DNA from 3 places in the Sodalis sp. RH19 genome. Region 1 is predicted to be linked to each of the others. Evidence: predicted binding sites of a transcription regulator. Region 1 holds the regulator's gene; each other region holds the start of a gene.

Region 1 (7,977 bases):
AGGCCACCGGCACCGCCAGGGGCGGGTAGCCGTAATGGCGCTGGAACGCGGCGATTTCAGTCGCGTTCATCATGCGGCTCATCGGCCCGATTTGCGCCGTTCCCGCGGCCAGCGCCGTCGCCGCCGTCGCCGATCCGCCCGCCTGGATCTGCACGCCGACATCCGGATAGTCATGCCTGAAATCCGCCGCCCACAGGGCCATCATATTCGCCAGCGTATCGGAACCGCTGCTGGTGAGGCTACCCGACAGCACCGACAGCGGCCGCGCCGCCGCCGGCAGGGTCAACAGCAGGCAGAGCAGCCAGCCCAGGGTTTTTACTGCTTTTATCATCGGGATTTGACACGTGAAGGAGAAGTGGGGTTATTTTCGGCCAGGACGGGGAGGACAATCAACCGGTTGGGCAAGGTAAAAAAGAAGCGGGTACCCGCGCCCGGCTCGCTGATAACATCAAGATGGGCGTCATGATTGCCGAGCGCGTGCTTAACGATGGCAAGCCCAAGGCCGCTGCCGCCGGTCTGGCGCGAACGGGCTTTGTCAACCCGGTAAAAACGCTCGGTCAGGCGCGGTAAATGCTCTGGGGCGATGCCCGGCCCGTTATCGCTGACCTGAAACTGCGCGCCCTCAGCGGTACGCTGCCAGCACACCTCGATGCGGGTGCCCGGCGGCGTATGGATGACCGCATTGTATATCAGGTTCGACATCGCGCTGCGCAGCTGATCCTCATTGCCGCGCACCAGCAACTGTTCATTAACCCGGAACACGATCTCATGCCGTTCCTGGCTGAGCGCCCCGGCGCTTTGCTGCAGGCGCTTGAGAATGGCCGGAATATCGACGCGTTCATTGACCTCGCCCTGGGGCGCGGCCTCGATACGGGATAACACCAGCAACTGCTTGACCAGGCGCTCCATGCGCTGCGTCTGATCCTGCATAGTGTGGATGGCCTTGGCGCGCATGGCTTCATCCATATCCTGGTCGTTCATCATTTCCAGATATCCCTGCAACACCGTCAGCGGCGTACGCAGTTCATGGCTGGCATTGGCGAAAAAGTTGCGCCTGGCGCCTTCCAGCTGGCGCATCTGGGTCACGTCGCGGGCCACCATTAACAGCTGGTCGTCGGTATAGGGCATCACGCGGAATTCAACGTAACGTTGCTTATTGAGCAGCAGGGTCAAGGGGCGCTCGAACGACTGGCCCTGGATATAGCTGTTGAATTCGGGATAGCGCAGCAGGTTAAGGATATGCTGGCCGTTGTCTTCCGGCCAGCGAAACCCGAGCAGCTGCTGCGCCAGGCCGTTGCACCAGAAAATATGGCCGTCGTCGGTCAACATCACCAGCGCATCAGGCAAGGTTTCCGCGCCGCTGCGAAAGCGTTTGAACAATGTCGCCAGTTCACGCCGCCGCCGCCGGTGGCGCAACTGCATCTGATGCAGGCCATAGAACAGCGGTTCCCAGCTTCCCCGCCCTTCCGGCGGCGTATGCCGGAGATCGACCCATAACCAGCGGGACAGCCGCAGTTGGTAATAATAGTTGCGCACCAGCGCGGCCAGCAGCGCCGCCACCAACAGCCAGGCCAGGTGGCCGACAAAAAGCGACAACAGCAGGGCCGGCAGGCAAAACAGCCCCAGTTCCAGCAAAATCTTACGCCAGGATAAACGTTCCAGCACCGGCAGAGCTCCCCTTATACCGCGCTAATAGCGCGCGGAAAAACGATAGCCGGTGCCGCGGACCGTCTGCACCATCCGATCGTGACCGCCGGTTTCCAGCGCTTTGCGCAGGCGGCGAATATGCACATCAACCGTCCGGTCCTCAACATACACATTAGTGCCCCAGACATGATTTAACAACTGTTCCCGGCTATATACCCGCTCGGGATGGGTCATGAAAAAGTGCAGCAGTTTAAATTCGGTCGGTCCCATCTCCAGGGCCAGTTCGTTGGAGGTTACCCGGTGCGACGACGGATCCAGGCTTAAGCCCTGCAGCTCAATCTTATCTTCCACCGCCATCGGCGAAATACGGCGCATCACCGCCTTGATCCTGGCCAGCAGCTCCTTGGGCGAGAACGGTTTGGTGATATAATCATCGGCGCCCACTTCCAGCCCCCGCACCCGGTCTTCCTCCTCGCCGCGCGCGGTCAGCATCATGACCGGAATATCGCGGGTCAATACCTCGCGTTTCATATGTTTGATAAATTGAATTCCCGAACCGCCTGGCAACATCCAGTCGAGCAATACCAGATCCGGATAAGGCTCCGCCATACGGCTGACCGCCGTGCCGTAGTCTTCGGCTTCGATGGGCTGGAAGCCATTCTGTTCAAGTACGAAGCACACCATTTCACGAATCGGCGCTTCGTCTTCCACGACTAATATGCGTTTTGCCATTTTTTCCTGCCATTAATCTCTGCGGTTAACGTGCCCGGGCATTATGCGTCACTTTTATGACAGATTTATTAAAATCAGCCCATCGTGCCAGAAGCATAGCGGATGGCGGTTTTTTTTCGTCCCGGGTTGCCAAATTAACAGCTTTACGTCGGCATCGCCCGGGGTAAGGTTTATACTCTCGCCCTGACTTTTACACTCTGGCTGGAGCGTCATGCGGATCATTCACACTTCTGACTGGCATCTGGGTCAGTCGTTTTTCACCAAAAACCGCGCCCGGGAGCACCGCGCCTTCCTGCAATGGCTGGTGGCGCAGGTGGCAGAACGGGATATCGACGCGGTGATCGTGGCCGGCGATATCTTTGATACCGGCACCCCGCCCAGCTATGCCCGCGAACTGTTCAACCGTTTCGTGGTGGCGTTGCAGCCGACCGGTTGCCAGCTGATCATACTGGCGGGCAATCATGACGCGGTGGCGACATTGAACGAATCCCGGGCGCTGCTGGCCTGCATGCATACCCGGGTTATCGCCGGCGGCGGGTTCGGCGCCCGGGACGATGACGACAACGCCGACGGCGACCGCGAAGACAGCGGCGGGCAACCGGTTTTTGTACTTAACGATCGTAGTGGAAAGCCGGGGGCGATACTGTGCGCCATCCCCTTTTTACGCCCGCGGGATGTGCTGACCAGCCGCGCCGGAGAATCGGGGGATGATAAACAGCGGGCGCTGATGGACGCCATCGCCGCACATTACCAGGCGCTATATGACCGGGCGCTGGCCCTGCGCGCCAAGTTGCCCGGCCGGTTGCCGATTATCGCCACCGGACACCTGACCACGGTGGGCGCCGCCACCACCGATTCGGTACGCGATATTTATATCGGCAGCCTGGACGCGTTTCCCGCCCAGCTGTTTCCGCCGGCGGATTATATCGCCCTCGGCCATATCCACCGCCCGCAGTGCGTGGGCGGACAGCAGCATATCCGCTATTGCGGTTCGCCCATCGCCTTGAGTTTTGATGAAACCGGGCAGCCCAAGCAGATCAATATAGTCAGTTTCGACGCCGGGGGCGTGGCGGACATTTCCCCGGTTTTGATCCCGGAGACCCAGGCCCTGCGCCTGATAAAAGGCGACCTGGCGGACATCGAGGCGCAGTTGCGCTCGTTTAGCGATTACCCGGGGCCCTCGCCCGTCTGGCTGGATATCGAGGTGGTGACAGACGCCTGGCTGAATGATATCCAGCAGCGTATCCAGCAGTTGGCGGCCGATTTGCCGGTGGAAATCGTGCTGTTGCGCCGTAACCGCGAGCAGCGGCTGTCGGCACTGGCGCGCCGGCAACGGGAAACGCTGGTCGAACTGAGCGCCGGGGACGTGTTTGAGCGGCGCCTGGCGCTGATCCCCTCCCCCGCGCCGGAGAACCTGGACGCCATACGCTTGCTCTATCGCCAGGTAACGGCGGACATACAGCAAGGCGCCGCGGCGGAAAACCCGCCGGCGCCGGATGCCGCAACCAAAGGAGACGCCCGGTGAAAATCCTGACGCTGCGGCTGAAAAACATCAATGCGCTCAGGGGCGAGTGGAAAATTGATTTTACCGCCGACCCCTTCGACCGCGCCAGCCTGTTTGCCATTACCGGTCCCACCGGCGCCGGCAAGACCACTATTCTTGACGCCATCTGCCTGGCGCTGTATCACCGCACGCCCCGCCTGGACGCCTTGCCCGGCCAGGAATTGATGACCCGGCTTACCGCCGAATCGCTGGCGGAAGTCGAGTTTTCGGTCAAGGGCGTGGGCTATCGCGCCTTCTGGAGCCAGCGCCGGGCGAAAAACAGCCCGCAGGGCAAACTGCAAAACGCCAGGGTTGAACTGGCGCGTTTGGCCGACGGCGCCATCCTGGCGGATAAAATCAGCGATAAGCTGCGCCTGACCACCGAACTGACCGGCCTGGATTTCGCGCGTTTTACCAAATCGGTGCTGCTGGCGCAGGGGGATTTCGCCGCATTTTTAAACGCCGATGCGAAAAATCGCGCCGAACTGCTGGAGGAACTGACCGGCACCGATATCTACGGCCGCATTTCCGCTGAAATTTTCGAACGCCATAAAACGGTGCGCGGGGAACTGGAGGCACTGCGTACGCGCGCCGCCGCCATCGAACTATTGAGCGAACCCCAACTGCGGGAACTTGACGCCGAGCTGGATAGCCTGCGCCTGGAGCAGGCCCGGCTGAACGCCGAACAATCGCAGTCGCAACGGCATCACGCCTGGCTGGAGCGGCAGCGCCAGTTGACCGGCGCCCTGGCGCAGGCACAGGCCCAGCGCCAGGCCGCGCAGGCGGCGGCGCAGGAAGCACAGGCGCCGCTGGCGCGACTGGCGCGCGGCGAACCGGCGGAATCCCTGCGCCCCCTGCTCGACGATCGGCAACGCAGCGCCGTGGACCTGGAACGGGCTGAGCAGGAGCTCGCCCGCGCCTGCGCGGTGGAGCTGCAAAGCCAGCAGGCGCTGCAACCGCTGCGCGAGCAGGCGGATGCCGCCCGCTCGCGCTGGGAGCAGCACGCCCGGCATCAGTTGGCGCAACAGCAGTTGATAAACGACCATCTCGTGCCGCTGGACCAGAAAATCGCCGGGCTGGAACAACAGGCCGCGCAACAGGAGGAACAGCGGTTAGCCCAAACGGAACAGCAGCGGAAACGACAGGCGCTGCAGGCGCTGAAACAACAACAACATCAGGAGGCCGGGCAACAGGCGCAGCTTGTCGCCCGCTATCTGCTTGAGCATGCCGTCTGCCGGCAATGGGGCGGGCAGCTCCCCCTCTGGCGCGAGCTGTTTGCCCGCCGCCGGCGCGAACAGCGCGACATCGACGAACTGGCCCGGCAAGACGCGCAAATCATGCGGGAACTTGAACAACTCGATATTGCGCGCCAGAAGGAACTCAGCGCGTCGCAGGCCTGCCGGCAGCGGGTAATGACCTTCACGGCGCAGCTGGCGGAACGTCAGGGCCTGCACGATGAGCAGGAATCCCGGTTCCCGTTGGCCGCGCTGCGCGCCGACTGGCAGCACAGCCAGCAGCAGCGCGGCCGGCGCGCCCTGATGTCGTCCCTGCTGCCGCAAATGGAGCGTGTAAGCCGCGATCTGGCGGCCAACCGCACGCGGGAAGATCAACTGCGGCGCGACTGCGACGTTATTACCGCCGCGCTGGCGGCGCTGCGGCGCGCCGAGGCGGATAAGTCCGCCCTGCTGGACGAGATGACCGCGCGCCATCGCCTGGAAATGCATATCGTCTCGCTCGGAGAACTGCGCGGAGCGTTGCGACCGGGGGATCCCTGCCCCCTATGCGGCGCCACCGAGCATCCCGGCATCGCCCTATACCAGGACCTGCAGCCGCAACACACCGATCGGCGGCGGCAGGAACTGCTGCCGGAGGTGGAGCGGCTTAAGGCCGAAGTGGTGGCGGCGTTTACCCGTCTCGAGATGCTGCAGCAGGAGCAGCGCCAGGCGACGGCGCAACAGGTACGCCTGCAAGAGGAACTGGCGTTGCTGGACGACGCCTGGCGACAGGCCGCCGCCGGGCTGGATCTGGCGCCCGGCGAACACGCCGCCGCCTGGCTGGCTGAGCAGGACGCGCATGAGCAGGCATTGGCCCGGCAGTTGGAGGCGCGTGAACAGGACAACCAGGGGCTGCAGGCGGCCCGCGACGCCCTTGCCCAGGCCGATGGCGAATGGCAACGGCTCGACGCCCGTCTGGCGCTGAATGCCCAGGAGAAGGATGCGGTGACCCAACGTCTGCGGCAAACGCAGCAGCGCCGTCAGGAACAACAGCAACGGATGGACGAACTGGCGGCGCAAAGCAGCGAGGCTCTCGCCCAACTGGGACTGACCCTGCCGGCGGAATCCGCGGTTGACGCCTGGCTGGCCGAACGCCAGGAGGAGTGGCGGCAGTGGCAGTACCAGCAAGAGCGGGAACAGACGCTGAAAAACGACCTTATCGCGCTGGAAGGCGAACTGCGCGGCCACCGGGAAGCCCTGGCCGAACTGGCGCAACAGTTGGCCGACCTCGCGCAGCGGCAGCAGACAACCGGCAACGCGCTGCGCCTGGCGCGTGAAGAACGCCGCAAACTGGCCGGCGATGACAGCGTGGCGCAGCTCAACGCCCAACTGAGCGCACGGGCCGGGGAAGTGGAGCGGGACCGGCGGCAGTCCGAACTGAGTGTACAGCAGGCGCAGGAAAAGCTGCATCTGCTGGCCGGTGAAATCCGCTCGCAGCGGCGGCGGCTTGAGGAACTGACACAACAAGCGCAGCAGGCGGCGACGGCGCTGCGGCAGGCGCTGGCAAACAGCCCGTACGCCGGGCTGGCCGAGCTGCAGGCGGCCCTGTTGCCCGGGCAGGAGCGGGATCGGCTGCGTGAGCTGCGCGAGAAAATCAAGGAAGAGCGGCAGCGCGCGGAGGTGATGTGGCAGCAGGCGGAGCTGGCGCTGCGGCAACACCATGACGATCGTCCCGCCACCCTGGACGAGGCTGCCGACTCTGCCGCCGTGGAGCGAACGTTGGCCGATATTAAGGCATTATTATGGGAGCTGGCGCGGCGGCAAGGCCAGCTACAGCAGCAACTGGCAAGCCACCGCCAGCGCCAGCGCGATCAGCAGAGCCTGATGGCGGAAATCAGCGCGGGCGAAGGCCGCTACGCTGACTGGAGCTATCTCAACGAGCTGATTGGCTCCAAAGAGGGCGACAAGTTCCGTAAGTTCGCCCAGGGTCTGACGCTTGAGCACCTGATTTATCTGGCGAACCAGCAGTTGTCCCGCCTGCACGGCCGCTATCAGCTGCAGCGCAAAACCGAGGCGGAGCTGGAGCTTGAAGTGGTGGACACCTGGCAGGCGGATGCGGTGCGCGACACCCGCACCCTTTCCGGCGGCGAAAGCTTTCTGGTGAGCCTGGCGCTGGCGCTGGCCCTGTCGGACCTGGTCAGCCACAAAACCCAGATTGATTCGCTGTTTCTCGACGAGGGCTTCGGCACGCTGGACGCCCAAACGCTGGATATTGCCCTGGACGCGCTCGATTCGCTTAACGCCACCGGCAAGATGATAGGCGTCATCAGCCATGTGGATGCCATGAAGGAACGCATCCCGGTGCAAATCAAAGTGAAAAAGATCAACGGCCTGGGCATCAGCAGGCTGGAGGCGCGTTATGCGGTGCGCCCGGAATAACGCGGCGCCGGCGGAATTCATCGAACAAGGCGTAGAACATCGCTTCGGTGTCGACAAAATCATGAAAACCGAAGCGGCGCGCCTTACTGCCGTCGGCAAACATATCGTAATCCCAGGAGAACACGAAATCGGCGAACGGCCAGCCCGACACCGCCTGATAATCCGGTGCGGATAAACGGTGCCGGCGGGTTAATTCCCGCCAGAGTTCCGTTTTATCCGCCATGACTTCCTTTAGCGGCATGGGCAATGGCGGCGCCAGATCCAATTCAAAATAGCCGGCAATTTTCGGCCACAGCTCACTCCAGCGGAACAGATCGCCGTTATTGATGTTAAACGCCTGGTTGCCCGCCCGGGGCTCGGTGGCGGCCCAGAGCGTGGCCCTCGCCAGCAGCCCCGCATCGG
Region 2 (7,977 bases), 2.3 Mb from region 1:
AGGGTTTGCGCGGTGGCTTCGTGCAGCTGGCGCAGCGGGTCGGCCAGGGTCTGGGAAAAGGCCATGCCCTCGTTGGTCAGCTCGTGCACCAGCGTCTGCCAACTGTGATCCTTGTTGCCGCCGCACAGCATGCCGCTTATCAAACCATGCATTTCCGCCGGCGTCAGCGCCACGGCCTGTTGGTTAAGCAGTTGGGTCAGGTTATCGTAGTCGGGAAAGGTATTTTGTATAGACATGCGCTTTCATCGTCGTTGGCAGGATAAGTTCGTGTTATGCTACCACCAAGGTCCGTAGCTATACCAGAAAGGGCGTGTATCTTCTGTTTTATATGGATTCTTCTGTTTGATATAGCGCATGGATATAGAGTATAGTTGCGCCCGCCCTGTGCTCCCGCAATGGTGAAACGGGAGTGGCCTGGCGTCGGCGCGGTAACAAAGCAGGAAGGTGGTATGTCCGCACAACCGGTAGATATTCAAATTTTTGGCCGCACGTTAAGGGTAAATTGCCCGCCGGAACAACAAGAAGCGTTGAACCAGGCGGCGGAAGATCTTAATCAGCGGTTGCAAGATCTCAAAGTTCGCACTAGAGTCACCAATACAGAACAGCTTGTTTTTATCGCGGCACTGAACGTATGCCACGAACTGGCGCAGGAAAGAGTTAAAACCCGTGATTACGCCGCCAACATGGAACAGCGGATCCGGTTACTGCAGCAGACGATTGAGCAGGCACTGGTAGAACAGGGCCGTATCTCCGAGCGACCAGGCACGCAGTTCGAGTAACGATAGCCGCCGGGAAAATCCCGCGGAACAGGAATACAAAATTTCTCTGAGGTGTTCGCCAGCGGGCCCGTCCCCTGAGCCGATAATTTTTACCACAAGAATGTGGCGATCTGTAACTGGTGCGCAAGCTCGGTTCGTCCGAGAAGCCTTAAGGTTATAACGCTGCGTTCACCTTGAACCATGGGTTCAAGGGTTACAGCCTGCGGCGGCATCTCGGAGATCCCTTTATAGCGTAGCGTCGGTTTGCATCAGCAGCGGACGCGCGCGTCAGCGGCGCGGCTTGGTACGGCTCTCGGCACGGCGTATCAGGCTTCTTCCCCCCCGCCACACGCTATTCCCCGACAGCGTTTTTTCAGACCCGATTTCTTTATCCGCGTACGTTATGACATCCCCCCGGACCGTCTTTATGACATACTTTATTACCTTCTTTTTCCGGTATAGCGCGTAATCAGCCATGACCCAGTCGCCCGAAACGTCCCTGCAGCGGCAAAGTATCCGCAACCATATCCGCCGGCAACGCCGCCGGCTCACCCCGGGCGAACAGGCCGCTGCGGCCGCGGCGCTGGTCAAAACCCTGCTGGCCGACCCGCGGGTTACCGCGGCCCGCAGCCTGGCGCTGTTTTTATCGTTTGACGGCGAGCTGGATACCCGGCCGCTTATTGAGGCGCTTTGGCAACGCGACCAGCGCGTCTATTTGCCGGTGCTGCACCCTTTCAGCCCGGGCCACCTGTTGTTCCTGCGCTACAGGCCCGATACGCCGCTGGTGCTGAACCGCCTGCATATCAGCGAGCCGCGGCTGGACGTGACCCAACTCTTGCCGGCGCGGCATCTCGATATCCTGTTTACCCCGCTGGTGGCCTTTGATGCCCGGGGCCAGCGCCTGGGCATGGGCGGCGGCTTTTACGATCGCACCCTGCGGCACTGGCGGCGCGGCGCCGGCTTCTACCCCATCGGGCTGGCCCACGATTGCCAGCAGGTGGACGCCATACCGGCGGAGCCCTGGGATATCCCGTTGCCGGAAATTGTTACCCCGTCGCGGCACTGGCGCTGGTAAACCGCCGGGGACGGATGGCAGCCCTTGGCCCGGTGGTGTACCCGGCGTGCGCGGTAAGCGGGCGGTACCCATAAAAAAACCCCGGCTTGCTAAGCCGGGGCTGGGGTCGACCACGTCAGGCGCGCAGCTATCAGTACAGCAGGCGGGCGCGGATAGTGCCGGGTATCGCCTTCAGCAGCTGCAGGGCGGTATTTTCGGTATCGGTTTCCACATCAATGACCACATAACCGATTTCGGGCGTGGTTTGCAGATACTGGGCGGCGATATTGATGCTTTGCTCGGCAAAAATCTGGTTGATGCGGGTCAGGATCCCGGGACGGTTTTCATGGATATGCAGTAAACGGCTGACGTTATCGCCATGTTCCGGCAGCGAGACTTCCGGGAAATTGACCGCCGACAGGGTCGAGCCGTTATCGGAGTATTTGGCCAGTTTGCCCGCCACCTCCACGCCGATATTTTCCTGCGCTTCCTCGGTGGAGCCGCCGATATGCGGCGTCAGGATCACATTATCGAATTCACACAGCGGCGAGTTGAACGGATCGCTGTTGGTGGCGGGCTCTTCGGGGAACACGTCCACGGCGGCGCCGGCGATATGTTTACTGGCCAGGGCGTCGCACAGGGCCGGGATATCCACCACCGTACCGCGCGAGGCATTGATAAACAGCGACCCCGGTTTCATATGGCCGAATTCGTCCTTGCCCATCATATTGCGGGTGGACTGAGTATCCGGCACATGCAGGGAGACCACGTCGCACATACCCAGCAGCTCAGGCAGCGAATCCACCTGGCGCGCGTTGCCCAGGGACAGTTTGCTCTCGATATCGTAATAGAACACCTGCATCCCCAGGCCTTCCGCCAGGATACTCAGCTGGGTGCCGATATGGCCGTAACCGATGATGCCCAGTTTCTTGCCGCGCGCTTCATAGCTGCCGCTCGCCTGCTTGTTCCACTGGCCGCGGTGCGCCTTGGCGTTGGCCTCCGGGACGCCGCGTATCATCAGCAGCATTTCGCCGAGCACCAATTCCGCCACGGAGCGGGTATTGGAAAAAGGCGCATTGAATACCGGCACGCCTTTTTTCAGCGCGGCTTTCAGATCGACCTGATTGGTGCCGATACAAAAGCAGCCGACGGCAACGAGTTTTTCCGCCGCGGCAAAGATGTCTTCCGTCAGGTGGGTACGGGATCGGATGCCGATAAAGTGCGCGTCGCGCACGGAGGCTTTCAGTGCCGCGGAATCCAGCGCGCCCTTATGGTATTCAATATTGGTATAACCGGCGCGTTTCAGGTTATCCACCGCGCTGGGGTGAACACCTTCGACCAACAGAAACTTAATCTTATCTTTTTCCAGCGATACTTTTGCCATTTCCCGACCCTTTTTGAGACTTCAGATGCGACTGCAACACACAGCACCCGGACAAAATAACAAAAATTACCGTGGCGGCAACAGGGCCGTTTATCCTTAAGACAGCATAAGACGCAGCCATAAGCGATTGCTATGGATAAATCCTCTGGTCTGGTGGAGAAGCGTCATATATATAGCAGGCCGATGGCATAAATGTGACATTTATCACTGAATTTCGCCTGCGGCGATAAAAGATGCTATGTAAACAAAATTAACATCCGCCGCCGCCGGCGTGGCAAGCCGGCGGCGGCGCCGGGCGGCGGTAAAACCGGCCCGTTACTCGATAACCTGAACGCCCCCGGCGGTGCCGATCAGCGCCACATCCGCGCCGCGCCGGGCAAACAGGCCCACGGTCACCACGCCGGGCAGGCTGTTGATTTTGTCTTCCAGGGCCACCGCGTCCAGGATGCGCAGGTTGCGCACGTCCAGGATAATATTGCCGTTATCGGTTACCACGCCCTGGCGGTACTCCGGCAATCCGCCCAGTTTCACCAGCTCGCGCGCCACATAGGCGCGCGCCATCGGGATCACTTCCACCGGCAGGGGAAAATTGCCCAGGACGTCCACCCGTTTGGATCCATCGACGATACAGATAAATTTACGCGCGACCGCCGCGATGATTTTTTCGCGCGTCAGGGCCGCCCCGCCGCCTTTGATCATCTGCATCTGGCCGTTGATTTCATCGGCGCCGTCGACATAGATGTCCAGCACGTCGACGCTGTTGAGATCCAGCAGCGGGATACCGAGGCTCTTCAGCTTGGCCGAGGAGGCGTCCGAACTGGAGACCGCCCCTTCGATTTGATTCCTGATGCTGCCCAGGGCATCGATAAAATGCGCGGCGGTGGACCCGGTGCCGACGCCGACGATCGTGCCCGGTTTCACATACTTCAATGCCGACCAGCCCACCGCCTTTTTCAGTTCATCCTGCGTCATAAATAATTAAGCCCTTGGCTACGGAAAGTGGGCGGTATTATAAAACAATATCATCGCCGATGGCGTGAATTCCGCCACAACCCGCCGCATCCCGGATGCCCGCGCCTGACACGGCTGAAATTTTGCGTCCGCAACCGGGTCAATCTATGGCATAGTGAAAACCGGTGACCAAAAAGTACCTATTGATGCACAGAGATATCGACGCAGGGGATAAAGAATGAAACGCCCGGACTATCGGACGCTGCAGGCGCTTGACGCCGTGATACGGGAACGGGGTTTTGAACGCGCCGCGCAAAAATTATGTATCACCCAATCCGCGGTATCGCAGCGCATAAAACAACTGGAAAACCTGTTCGGCCAGCCGCTGCTGGTGCGTACCATTCCCCCACGGCCCACCGAACAAGGGCAAAAGCTGCTGGCCTTGCTGCATCAGGTGGAATTGCTGGAGGACGAATGGCTGGGCACCGATAACGGCAGCGACACGCCGCTGCTGCTGTCGCTGGCGGTGAATGCCGACAGCCTGGCGACCTGGCTGCTGCCGGCGCTGAAACCGGTGCTGACCGATTCGCCTATCCGCCTTAATTTACAGGTGGAAGATGAAACGCGTACCCAGGAAAGGCTAAGGCGCGGCGAAGTGGTGGGCGCGGTCAGTATCCAGCCCCAGCCGCTGCCGAGCTGCCTGGTGGATCAACTGGGCGCCCTGGATTATCTGTTCGTGGCATCCCAGCCTTTTGCCGATCGTTATTTCCCCCACGGCGTGACGCGCAGCGCGCTGCTGAAAGCGCCGGCGGTGGCGTTTGACCATCTGGACGATATGCACCAGGCGTTTTTGCAGCAGAACTTTGACCTGCCGCCGGGCAGCGTGCCCTGCCATATCGTCAACTCATCGGAAGCCTTCGTGCAGCTGGCGCGCCAGGGCACGACCTGCTGCATGATCCCGCATCTGCAAATCGAACGGGAGCTGGCGACGGGCGAACTGATAGACCTGACGCCGGGCCTATACCAGCGCCGCATGCTGTTCTGGCATCGGTTTGCGCCGGAAAGCCGCATGATGCGCAAAGTGACCGACGCCCTGCTCTCCCATGGCCGGCAGGTCTTGCGCCAGGCCTGAGGGCCGCACAGCGCCGGCGCGCCCCGCAGTGGGACGCATCGGCCACACCCGCCGCCTAGGGCTGGCGTTGCAGCTCGAACACGACATCCACCTGATCGTCAAAATGGATCGCCTGCTGGACATAGGTCTGGGCCGCATCGGTCTGCGACATGGCCTCGTTGGTCTTAAACATCCGCGCCACCGGCACCGGCTGGTAGTTCGCCACATGGTAACGAATGCTGAAAATCGGCCCCAGGGTGGCTTTAAAGCCTTCCGCCAGCGAACGGGCCTGGGAAGTGGCGTTTTCAATCGCCTTGTTGCGCGCCCGATCGCGGTAGGCGTCCGGATTAGCCACGCCCAGCTCGACGGAGCGGATTTCATTCAGGCCGGATTTCAGCGCGCCGTCCAGCAGTTCATTGAGCTTATCAAGCTGGCGCAGCGTGACCTGCACCTGGCGCACGGCGCGATAGCCTTTCAGCACCGATTCCCCGGTCTTTAAAAAATCATATTCCGGCTGGGTGCGCAGGTTCGCGGCGTCGATATCTTTATTTTCGATGCCGTTTTTATTAAGAAAATCAAAATATTGCGCCACGCGCGCGTCCACCTGTTTTTTAGCGTCGGCGGCGTCTTTCGAGGAAATCGACACTTCGATGGTCAGGGTGGCGATATCCGGCGTCGCCTCGACACTTGACGTGCCGGAGGTGATCACATGCGGCCCGGCGGGAAGCTCGGCGGCCAGCGCCTGGGTCGTAAACGATCCTAATCCCAACAGGGTGGTTAACAGCAATGCTTTGACCTTCATGACGTCTCCTGTGCGGCAAAATGCGCTGAATATAAATGAAAATACCGCCTATGATTGCGCATTTTCATCTAAAAACAACGCCCTTTGCGCTTATTTACCGTTATGTGATTATCGGCACCCAGCATAATCGTTGCCGTTGCGTTAAAATATAGGATAAGTTCGCAATCTCATGCAGCGCCACGCCCCGGGCACTACACCGGCTGCGCGGTAAACATCTGCCAGGCCTGGCGCGCCAACTGCAGCGCCACCAGCCACATCACCACGCCGACGAATAACTGGATCCCGCGCTGCACCCGGCCGCGGTTAAGCCAGGGGGCCAGACGCGCCGACAGCATGGCCAGGCCATAGAACCATACCAGGGACGCGCCGATGGTGCCGCCGGCGAACCAGCGCCGCGCCGCCGGCTCCAGTTGCCCGCCGATACTGCCCAGCACCACCAGCGTATCCAGGTAAACGTGGGGATTGAGCCAGGTCACCGCCAGCATGGTAAGGATAATGCGCCGCCGCGACGGGCGGAAGACCTCGCCCGGGACACCGGCGCGGTCATCCCCTTCCCCGCGCCAGGCGTTTTTCAGCGCGCAAAAGCCATACACCGCCAAAAACGCCACCCCCGCCAGGGTCACGCCCTGCAACAATATGGGCGACTGCGACAGCAGCGCGCTGCTGCCAAAAACGCCGGCGATAATCAGCGCCATATCGCTTAACAGGCACAAAGTGGCGATCAGCAAATGATATTGCCGCCGTATGCCCTGGTTCATCACCAGGATATTCTGCGGCCCAAGGGGCACAATGGTCGCCATGCCCAACGCAAAACCCTGCATAAAAATAACCCACACGTCGCTCACCGCCTGCTGCCAATAAAAAGTAGCGCTAGTGTAATCAGAAGCGGATATCAGTTGAAATGGAATAAATTAATCTTGCATTAGCATTGCTTATAATCTGATCACCTGTGCGGCAGCGGGCAAGGCTGACCGCCGGCATGGCGTGACAACCCGCCGCGCCGGCGGGTTTAGCGGCAAGGCCTCTCAGGAGGGTTGCCGCGGCGCAGCCGGGGCCGCGGGCGAATGGCCGCCCTCGGCCGCCGCCTCGGATTTGGGCTTGGGCGCGCGATACATATGCACATCCATTTGCGGATAGGGAATGCCGATCTGGTGCTCGTCAAGGGCGCGTTTAAAGCTTTCCAGCAGGTCGAAGGTGGCGTTTTGCAGCGCATCCCGCGGTACCCAGGCGCGGACCATAAAATCGAGCGACGAGGCCCCCAGGGCGTTGAGGCGCACGGTAATACCCTTATCTTTCAGCACGCGGTTGTCGGCTGCGATAATATCGGTCAGCAGGCTTTTCACCTGTTCGATATCGGCGTCGTAGCTCACGCTGATAATCAAATCGATCAGCCGGTTGGGTTCCCGCGAGAAGTTGGTGATATTGCCGGACAGGATCTTGCTGTTGGGCACCACGATCATTTTGCCGTCGAAGGTGCGCAGCGTGGTGGAAAAGATCTGCACCACCAGCACGGTGCCGGCGGTGCCGGCGAAATCGACATACTCCCCGGCGCGAAAATGGCGGAAGGTCACCAGCAGCACGCCGGCGGCGAAATTGGACAGCGAGCCTTGCAGCGCCAGGCCTACCGCCAGGCCGGCGGCGCCGATAACCGCAATCACCGACGCGGTCTGCACGCCGATGCGCCCCAGGGCCGCGATAATGGTGAAAATGATGATGCCGTAACGGACAATGGCGGAGAGAAAGTCCGCCACGGTAATATCGATGTGGCGCGTTCTCATCAGTTTGTTGAGGGTGCGCGAAATGACGCCCGCAACCAGCATCCCGACGATCAGAATGATAATGGCGGCGACGATGTTCACCGCGTAATGGATTAATAATTGCTGGTTATTGACCAGCCAGCTGCCGGCGTCATTGATT
Region 3 (7,977 bases), 1.6 Mb from region 1:
GGGGCCCCGGCTGTCGGCGGTTATCATGTGATACTGGACGGCGCCGACAATCCCGCCTGCGTCATCCGCACCGTGGCGCAACGGTTGGTGCGTTATTGCGACGTGACCGCCGACATGGCCGCCCTGGAAGGCGAGGGAGATAAGAGCCTGGACTACTGGCGGGCGGCGCATCGGGATTTTTTTCAGCGCGAGGGCGGCTTTTCACCGGAGATGCTGCTGGTATTCGAGCAATTCACGCTGATAGAAAGACTTCAATGAAAAACGGCATATCGCCCGCAGCCGCCGTCCCCGGGCCGGGATGGCGGGGTATTTCCCGCACGGCGCCATGCCTTGCCGGCCATCCAAGCCGGAGGGGGCGGGCGTTTAACGCAGGTTAGGATTGCTCATCACGCTATACCGGCCGCAGCCCAACAGCGCTATGGCGATGCCGGCGAACAGGTAAACGGCGATAACCTCAAAACCCCAGCCGCCCACTTTGTCCAGGGTCAATATCATGCCCGGATTGGTAATCAGCCAGGCAAAGAGCATGGTAAAACAAAATACCAGCGCGGCGGGGCGTACCAGGATGCCGAGGATAAACAGCACCGGCACCACTATCTCGCCGAGAAACACACCGTAGGCAACAAACGCCGGCATGCCGTGCCGCTCCACCATGCCGACGATACCGTCAATACCATAGATCGCTTTATGGATGCCATGAAGCATCATCATGCCGCCAAAAGCGACGCGCAGCACTAATCTTCCTAAATCCGGTTTATCCAGCATACGGTTAAAAGCAGCAATCATTTTACACCATCCCATTTGCAATAAATTTGAATGATTATCGTTGTAACCATTATTACTCTTTTCAGCGACAAAAGCCCACCGCTTAAATGAGCCAGATCAACCAAATAGCAGCAATAACGAAAATAAATTTCCCCTACGGCCGCGGGGCATATTGGCATCCCTCAGCCTGGGGTGTGGGGCAGCAACCGCGCTGTTCTCTCCCCGCGCCGCCGCTATTTTCCACGGGCCGTTAGCCGTCGTCGGCGTTAACGGCATAACACATTCCGTTGCCCGCCATTGATTTTCGCTATAGTTAGCCTCATGTTACTTTCATATCTTTTAAACAATGATCAGGGCCGCGCTATGACAAATCCGTTGTTGACTCCATTTTCCTTGCCGCCGTTTTCCGCCATTCTTCCTGAGCATATCGTCCCGGCGGTAAAATCCGCCCTTGCCGACTGCCGACAGACCGTTGAGCGCATCGTTGCGCTATCGGGTCCGTATACCTGGGACACCTTATGCCAGCCGCTTGCGGAAGCGGACGATCGCCTGGGCCGCATCTGGTCGCCGGTCGGCCATCTGAATGCGGTGCAGAACAGCCCGGAGCTGCGCGAAGCCTATGAGCAAAGCCTGCCGTTATTGTCGGAATACAGTACCTGGGTGGGCCAGAACAAGGGGTTGTACGACGCGTATCGCGATTTGCGCAACGGCGAATACTACGATGAGCTGAGCGTGGCGCAAAAAAAAGCGGTCGATAACGCCCTGCGCGACTTCGAGCTGTCGGGGATCGGCCTTTCACCCGAGAAACAAAAGCGCTATGGCGAGATTGCCGCGCGCCTGTCGGAGCTGGGTTCGGCCTATAGCAATAATGTGCTGGACGCCACCATGGGGTGGAGCAAGCTGATTACCGACGAAGGCGAACTCGGCGGCATGCCGGAAAGCGCGCTGGCCGCGGCCCGCGCCCAGGCGGAGGCGAAGGGGCAGGAAGGCTGGCTGATTACCCTTGATATCCCCAGCTATCTGCCGGTGATGACGTATTGCGATAACGCCGCCCTGCGTGAAGAACTGTACCGCGCCTATGTCACCCGCGCCTCCGACCAGGGTCCCAATGCCGGCAAATGGGACAACGGCCCGATCATGGAGGAAATCCTGGCGCTGCGGCACGAATTCGCCCAACTGCTGGGTTTCGCCAGCTATGCCGATAAGTCCCTGGCGACCAAAATGGCGCAAAATCCGCAGCAGGTGCTGGATTTTCTCACCGATCTGGCCCGGCGCGCCCGTCCGCAGGGCGAGCAGGAACTGGAGCAGCTGCGCGCTTTCGCGGCCAAACACCACGGCCGCGATGCGTTAAATCCCTGGGATATTACCTACTATAGCGAAAAGCAAAAACAACATCTTTACGCCATCAGCGATGAGCAGCTGCGGCCTTATTTCCCCGAGCAGCGGGTGGTAAACGGCCTGTTTGAGGTGGTGAACCGCATCTATGGCATCACCGCCGAGGAGCGTACGGATGTGGATACCTGGCATCCCGAGGTGCGTTTTTTCGATTTGTTCGACGAACAGGGCGAGCTGCGCGGTAGTTTCTACCTGGATTTATATGCCCGCGACAATAAGCGCGGCGGCGCCTGGATGGACGATTGCGTCGGCATGCTGCGCAAAGCCGACGGCAGCCTGCAAAAGCCGGTGGCCTACCTGACCTGCAATTTTAACCGCCCGGTCAGCGGCAAGCCGGCGCTGTTTACCCACGACGAGGTCACCACCCTGTTCCACGAATTCGGCCACGGCTTGCATCATATGCTGACCCGCATCGACACTCCCGGGGTTGCCGGCATCAGCGGTGTGCCCTGGGACGCGGTGGAACTGCCCAGCCAGTTTATGGAAAACTTCTGCTGGCGGCCCGAGGCGCTGGCCTTTATCTCCGGCCATTATGAAACCCACGAGCCGTTGCCCAAAGCCATGCTGGATAAGCTGCTGGCGGCGAAAAATTACCAGGCGGCCCTGTTTATCCTGCGCCAGCTGGAATTCGGCCTGTTTGATTTCCGCATGCATTTCGAATACAGCCAGGAACAGGGCGCGCGCATCCTGCAAACGCTGGCGGAGGTGAAACAGCAGGTGGCGGTCATGCCGGCGGTGGAATGGAGCCGTTTCCCCCATGCGTTCAGCCATATATTCGCCGGCGGTTACGCGGCGGGCTACTACAGCTATCTCTGGGCCGACGTGCTGGCGGCGGACGCCTGGTCGCGCTTTGAGGAAGAGGGGATCTTCAATCGGCAAACCGGCCAGTCGTTCCTGGACAATATTCTCTCGCGCGGCGGTTCCGAGGAGCCGATGGCGCTGTTTGTCCGTTTCCGCGGCCGTGAACCCGAGCTGGACGCCATGCTGCATCATTACGGTATCCGCGGATAATGCCGCTGGAGCCGCTGGCGCTGCGTTGTGAACCGGGCGTGGACAAGGCGCGTTTAGCGGCCCTGGCTGAACGCTGGGGCCTGCTGCACGATGCGTCGGCGGTGATGGAACTGGTGCTGACGCCGGAGCGCCTTGAGCTGCGCAAGCGCGATGAGCCGAAGCTCGGCGCCATCTTCGTCGATTTTACCGGCGGGGTAATGGCACATCGCCGCCGCTTCGGCGGCGGACGCGGCGAAGCCATCGCCCGGGCGGTGGGCGTAAAGGGTAAAACGCTGCCGGACGTGGTGGACGCGACGGCGGGCCTGGGGCGCGATGCGTTTGTCCTGGCGTCCCTCGGCTGCCGTGTGCGCATGTTCGAGCGCCATCCCGTGGTGGCGGCGCTGCTGGACGACGGACTGCAACGGGCCTATGACGACCCGGAGGTGGGGGCATGGCTGCGTGAGCGCCTGACGCTGGTGCACGGCTCCAGCCTGATCGGGTTAACCGGGCTGCGGCCGCGTCCGGATGCGGTTTATCTTGATCCGATGTTTCCGCACCGGCAGAAAAGCGCGCTGGTTAAAAAAGAGATGCGGGTGTTTCAATCGCTGGTGGGCGCCGACGAGGACGCCGACGAACTGCTTCTACCCGCGCGCGCGCTGGCGACCCGGCGGGTGGTGGTCAAACGCCCGGACTATGCTCCGCCGCTGGCGGGCATTGCCGCCCAGGCCCATGTCACCACAAAAAATCATCGTTTCGATATCTATACCCCACAAGCAATCCCCGCAGAGCAACAGGTTACGGCGGATTAAACCCGCCGGAGATGCGCAATGTCGGGGTGAAACCATGCATGCGCCGGCCCCCGCCCCGCAGGGCGGAGGCTGTGCGCATCAACACGCTTAATCCTCGTAGACTTCTTCGTCGTTCAACGGCACGATCAGCATATCCACATGGACGGTATTGATCAGCTGGCGGGCCGACGACATCAGCTTGCTCCAGAAATCCTGATGATGTCCGCACAGGACCAGATCGACATCGTACTTATTGATGGCATCCACCAGCACCTGGCCTAAATCGCCGCTGCCGCTGAGGATTTCGGCAATCGGATAATGGGCGTTCTGCGACAGCTGCGTCATCGCATTTTGGGTTTCCTCGGAGATGCGTTTTTGCATATCCCCGAGATTGACGTCGATAAGTCCGGTATAGAGATCGGAATAATTGACGTCAACATGGATCAACGAAATCTTCGCGTTGTACGGTCTGGCCATCGATACTGCTTTTTCCACCAACACATTGCTTTCCGGTGAAAGGTCAACGGCGATAAGGATGTGTTTATAAGACATAATCAGACTCCTTGCAAAATGTCACTCGTTAACTCCGCGCGACGTGGGTACTCATCCGGCATGTCTGTGACGCCTTAAGTTTAACACTCGGCGGCGTTCCAGAAGTGATGCCGTGATCACACCTATCCGTATGATATTTATCAACCCGCCCAGCATTTTCGGCTGGGGCGATACTCCGGCGGTAAAACCTTAACAGCAATAACTAACATAATTGAATTATAATTATTAATTTTTCAACGCACTAAATTTAGTATAGCTTTTATTAGAAAGGGCATCGCGCATTATCCGGGGAGGATGCGACGTAGCCCGTATGCCGGGGTGGCCCGGCAAGGCGCGGTCGCGTTGCTGAAAAAAAACCGGCTAAAAGAACAATTTTTGTCGCTTCGATTGCTTTCTTTAGACAAACTTTTCTACACTCAATATTGCAAGGTCCGGCAGTATTTTTACTGCGTATATCCATTCTCGGTTATATCAATTTTTGGGGTGGGCTTCTTCAGCTCTGTGGTTAGTTGCTATCGCGCGTAAACCGCTGCCGGCCCGGATGTCGGAAGGTTGTGTGGAGTCGCGTTGCCGGGGGGGATTTATGATCAACACCGTTGCGCTTTTCTGGGCTTTATGTGTCGTCTGTGTCGTTAATATGGCGCGTTATTACTCATCGTTGCGGGCATTGTTGGTGGTACTGCGGGGGTGCGATCCGCTGCTCTACCAGTACGTGGACGGCGGCGGGTTTTTCACCGCGCACGGACAGCCCAGCAAGCAGCTCAGGCTGGTACGCTACATCATTGCCCAGCGGTATCTCGATCATCACGATCCGGAATTTATCCGCCGCTGCGAGCGGGTGCGCCGGCAATTTATGCTGACCAGCGCGCTGTGCGGATTCATCGTCGTCAGCCTGATTGCCCTGGCTATCTGGCACTGAGACGTAAAGAAACCGTGCTGGGAATCAAACAATTAAAAAGGCGACCCGCAGGCCGCCCTTTTCACTACGCCTGCCGGATGCGTTAAATCAGCTTCAATGCCAGCCAGTACAGACTACCCGAGAGCACGATAGCCACCGGCAGGGTGAGTACCCACGCCAGCAGGATATTTTGCACGGTCTTACCCTGGACGCCGCCGCCGTCCACCAGCATGGTGCCCGCCACCGCGGAGGACAATACATGGGTGGTGGAAACCGGCATGCCGGTATAGCTGGCGGCGCCGATGGACACGGCGGCGGTCATCTGCGCCGACAGTCCCTGCGCGTAGGTCATGCCCTTCTTGCCGATCTTTTCGCCGATGGTGGTGGCAACGCGCCGCCAGCCAATCATGGTGCCCAGCGACAAGGCCAGCGCCACGGCAACGATAATCCACAGCGGCGCGTACTCCACGGTTGCCAGCAGATCCTTACGCAAATTATTCAGGAAGCGTTTATCTTCGCCGGTGGTTTGCGGCAGCTTGGCGGTCCGGTCCGCGGTATCGGCGACGCACATCAACAGGCGGCGCACATGCGCGCGCTCGAAGGGCGTGATCTTATCGTAGCTCTGCAAATTATCCAGCAGCGCCATGGCGCGGGTGATGGCCAGCAGCGCCCGGGAACTGTCGCAGTGAAACTCGGCCGGCGTGGACGGCAGGGCGTTGACATCCGGCGTCGGAATCGCCGGCGGTTCGGCGTTAACCACCTGCGGCAGGGCGCCTTGATGCTGCAGGTAAAATTGCTGCAGGTTGCCGACCGCGTCGCGGGTGCGGGCGATATCATAGCCGGTGGAATTCATATTCACCACGAACCCGGCCGGCGCGACGCCTATCAATACCAGCATGATCAGGCCGATACCTTTCTGTCCGTCATTGGCGCCGTGGGCAAAACTCACCCCGGCGGCCGACAGGATAAGCGCAGTGCGGGTCCAGAACGGCGGTTTGCGTTTGCCGTCTTTCTTCTCCCGTTCCGCCGGCGTCAAATGAATGCGGCGCCGTTTCGGGGTACTGCTCCAGTAACGGCGCAGCGCGAAGACCATGATACCGGCCACCACCAGCCCGACGATGGGCGAAATGATCAGCGACAGGAAGATCTCGATAAGCTTCGGGATATTCAGCGCGTCCAGCACCGACGAGTCGGTTACCATGGCGTTGGTCAGGCCGATGCCGATAATGGCGCCAATCAAGGTATGCGAGCTGGAGGCCGGCAAACCGAAGTACCAGGTTCCCAGGTTCCAGATAATGGCCGCCAGCAGCATGGAAAACATCATTGCCAGGCCGTGGGTGGAGCTGACGTTTAACAACAGGTCGACCGGCAGCAGATGCACGATGGCATACGCCACGCTCAGGCCGCCGAGCAGTACGCCGAGAAAATTGAAGATTCCCGACATGCCCACGGCCAGCTGCGAGCGCAGGGCACGTGTGTAGATTACGGTTGCTACCGCATTGGCGGTATCATGAAACCCGTTGATGGCTTCATATACCAGGACAAAAATCAATGCGAGCACCAGCATAAGACCGGTATGAAACTCCAGGCCGGTAAATAGATGTAGCATAGGGTTACGCCATAGATTGGACATGAACGGGGCGCATTATCTGCGACAACAGGGGCCGTGGAAAAGAGAAATATGACCTTTTTATGACATTTCTGTCGGCACTGCGCGGGCTTGTCCGCACTTTACTCTGTAAAATCATGAGGATAACTATGCTTACTGATTTTATCATCCTGTTACGTTGGCATAAGGCCACCGGGGACATTACAATCGGCCCCCGCGTGGAACGCACAATAGCCGGACGGACGCCCTTTTTCATGATTAAGCAGGCATTAGCAGAGAGCAAGTATGGTGGAACAGTTTGACGTAGTGGTGATCGGCGCCGGCGCCGCGGGCATGTTTTGCGCCGCGCAGGCCGGCCGGCTGGGCCGCAGGGTATTGCTGCTGGATAACGGCAAAAAGCCGGGACGGAAAATTCTCATGTCCGGCGGCGGCCGCTGTAATTTCACCAATTTGTATGTCGAGCCGGCGGCGTTCCTCTCGCAAAATCCGCATTTCTGCAAGTCCGCACTGTCGCGTTATACCCAGTGGGACTTTATTGCCCTGATGCAGCAATACGGCATCGCCTGGCATGAAAAAACCCTCGGCCAGCTTTTTTGCGACGACTCGGCGCAGCAGGTGGTGGATTTGCTGCTCAAGGAGTGCGAATTGGGCCAGGTGACGCTGCGGTGTCGCAGCGAGGTAGGGGCCGTGGAAAAACGCGGCGATGATTTTTTCCTGACCCTGCCGGGCGGCGCCATCAAAACCGGCCGCCTGGTGATCGCGACAGGCGGCCTGTCCATGCCCGGCCTGGGCGCCACGCCCTTCGGTTATAAAATTGCCCAACAGTTCGGACTGCCGGTCATCCCCACCCGCGCCGCGCTGGTGCCTTTTACCCTGCATAAGCCCCTGCTGGAACAGTTAAGCGTGCTGTCCGGCATCGGCGTGCCCGCGGTGGTCGTTGCTGAAAACGGCGTCTCGTTCCGGGAAAACCTGCTGTTTAC

What was found. Region 1 encodes PhoB, which activates phosphate uptake and scavenging genes when phosphate is short. Its sites were predicted from a motif close to CTGTCATAAAACTGNCNNAT; they were not measured.
Region 2: a site for PhoB is predicted at 3,380-3,399, ahead of serA (phosphoglycerate dehydrogenase). Genes of this name have one in related genera too.
Region 3: a site for PhoB is predicted at 7,068-7,087, ahead of pitA (inorganic phosphate transporter PitA). Genes of this name have one in related genera too.

What each region holds. Positions count from the first base shown of each region.
Region 1 is NZ_CP178734.1:3,240,573-3,248,549, forward strand. Features, by position in the region: gene ACL2XF_RS14735 (PstS family phosphate ABC transporter substrate-binding protein) at 1-331, opposite strand, end outside; gene phoR (phosphate regulon sensor histidine kinase PhoR) at 328-1,665, opposite strand; gene phoB (phosphate response regulator transcription factor PhoB) at 1,690-2,379, opposite strand; gene sbcD (exonuclease subunit SbcD) at 2,591-3,904, shown strand; gene ACL2XF_RS14755 (AAA family ATPase) at 3,901-7,575, shown strand; gene ACL2XF_RS14760 (SDR family oxidoreductase) at 7,535-7,977, opposite strand, start outside.
Region 2 is NZ_CP178734.1:5,530,077-5,538,053, reverse strand. Features, by position in the region: gene ACL2XF_RS25010 (YecA family protein) at 1-236, opposite strand, end outside; gene zapA (cell division protein ZapA) at 450-779, shown strand; RNA gene ssrS (6S RNA) at 820-1,003, shown strand; gene ACL2XF_RS24995 (5-formyltetrahydrofolate cyclo-ligase) at 1,234-1,833, shown strand; gene serA (phosphoglycerate dehydrogenase) at 1,964-3,196, opposite strand; gene rpiA (ribose-5-phosphate isomerase RpiA) at 3,512-4,168, opposite strand; gene ACL2XF_RS24980 (LysR family transcriptional regulator ArgP) at 4,386-5,279, shown strand; gene ACL2XF_RS24975 (oxidative stress defense protein) at 5,335-6,060, opposite strand; gene ACL2XF_RS24970 (LysE family transporter) at 6,252-6,881, opposite strand; gene mscS (small-conductance mechanosensitive channel MscS) at 7,086-7,977, opposite strand, start outside.
Region 3 is NZ_CP178734.1:4,835,831-4,843,807, forward strand. Features, by position in the region: gene ACL2XF_RS21745 (ASCH domain-containing protein) at 1-258, shown strand, start outside; gene ACL2XF_RS21750 (DoxX family protein) at 364-786, opposite strand; gene prlC (oligopeptidase A) at 1,129-3,171, shown strand; gene rsmJ (16S rRNA (guanine(1516)-N(2))-methyltransferase RsmJ) at 3,171-3,959, shown strand; gene uspA (universal stress protein UspA) at 4,047-4,490, opposite strand; gene uspB (universal stress protein UspB) at 5,074-5,409, shown strand; gene pitA (inorganic phosphate transporter PitA) at 5,492-6,997, opposite strand; gene ACL2XF_RS21780 (NAD(P)/FAD-dependent oxidoreductase) at 7,286-7,977, shown strand, end outside.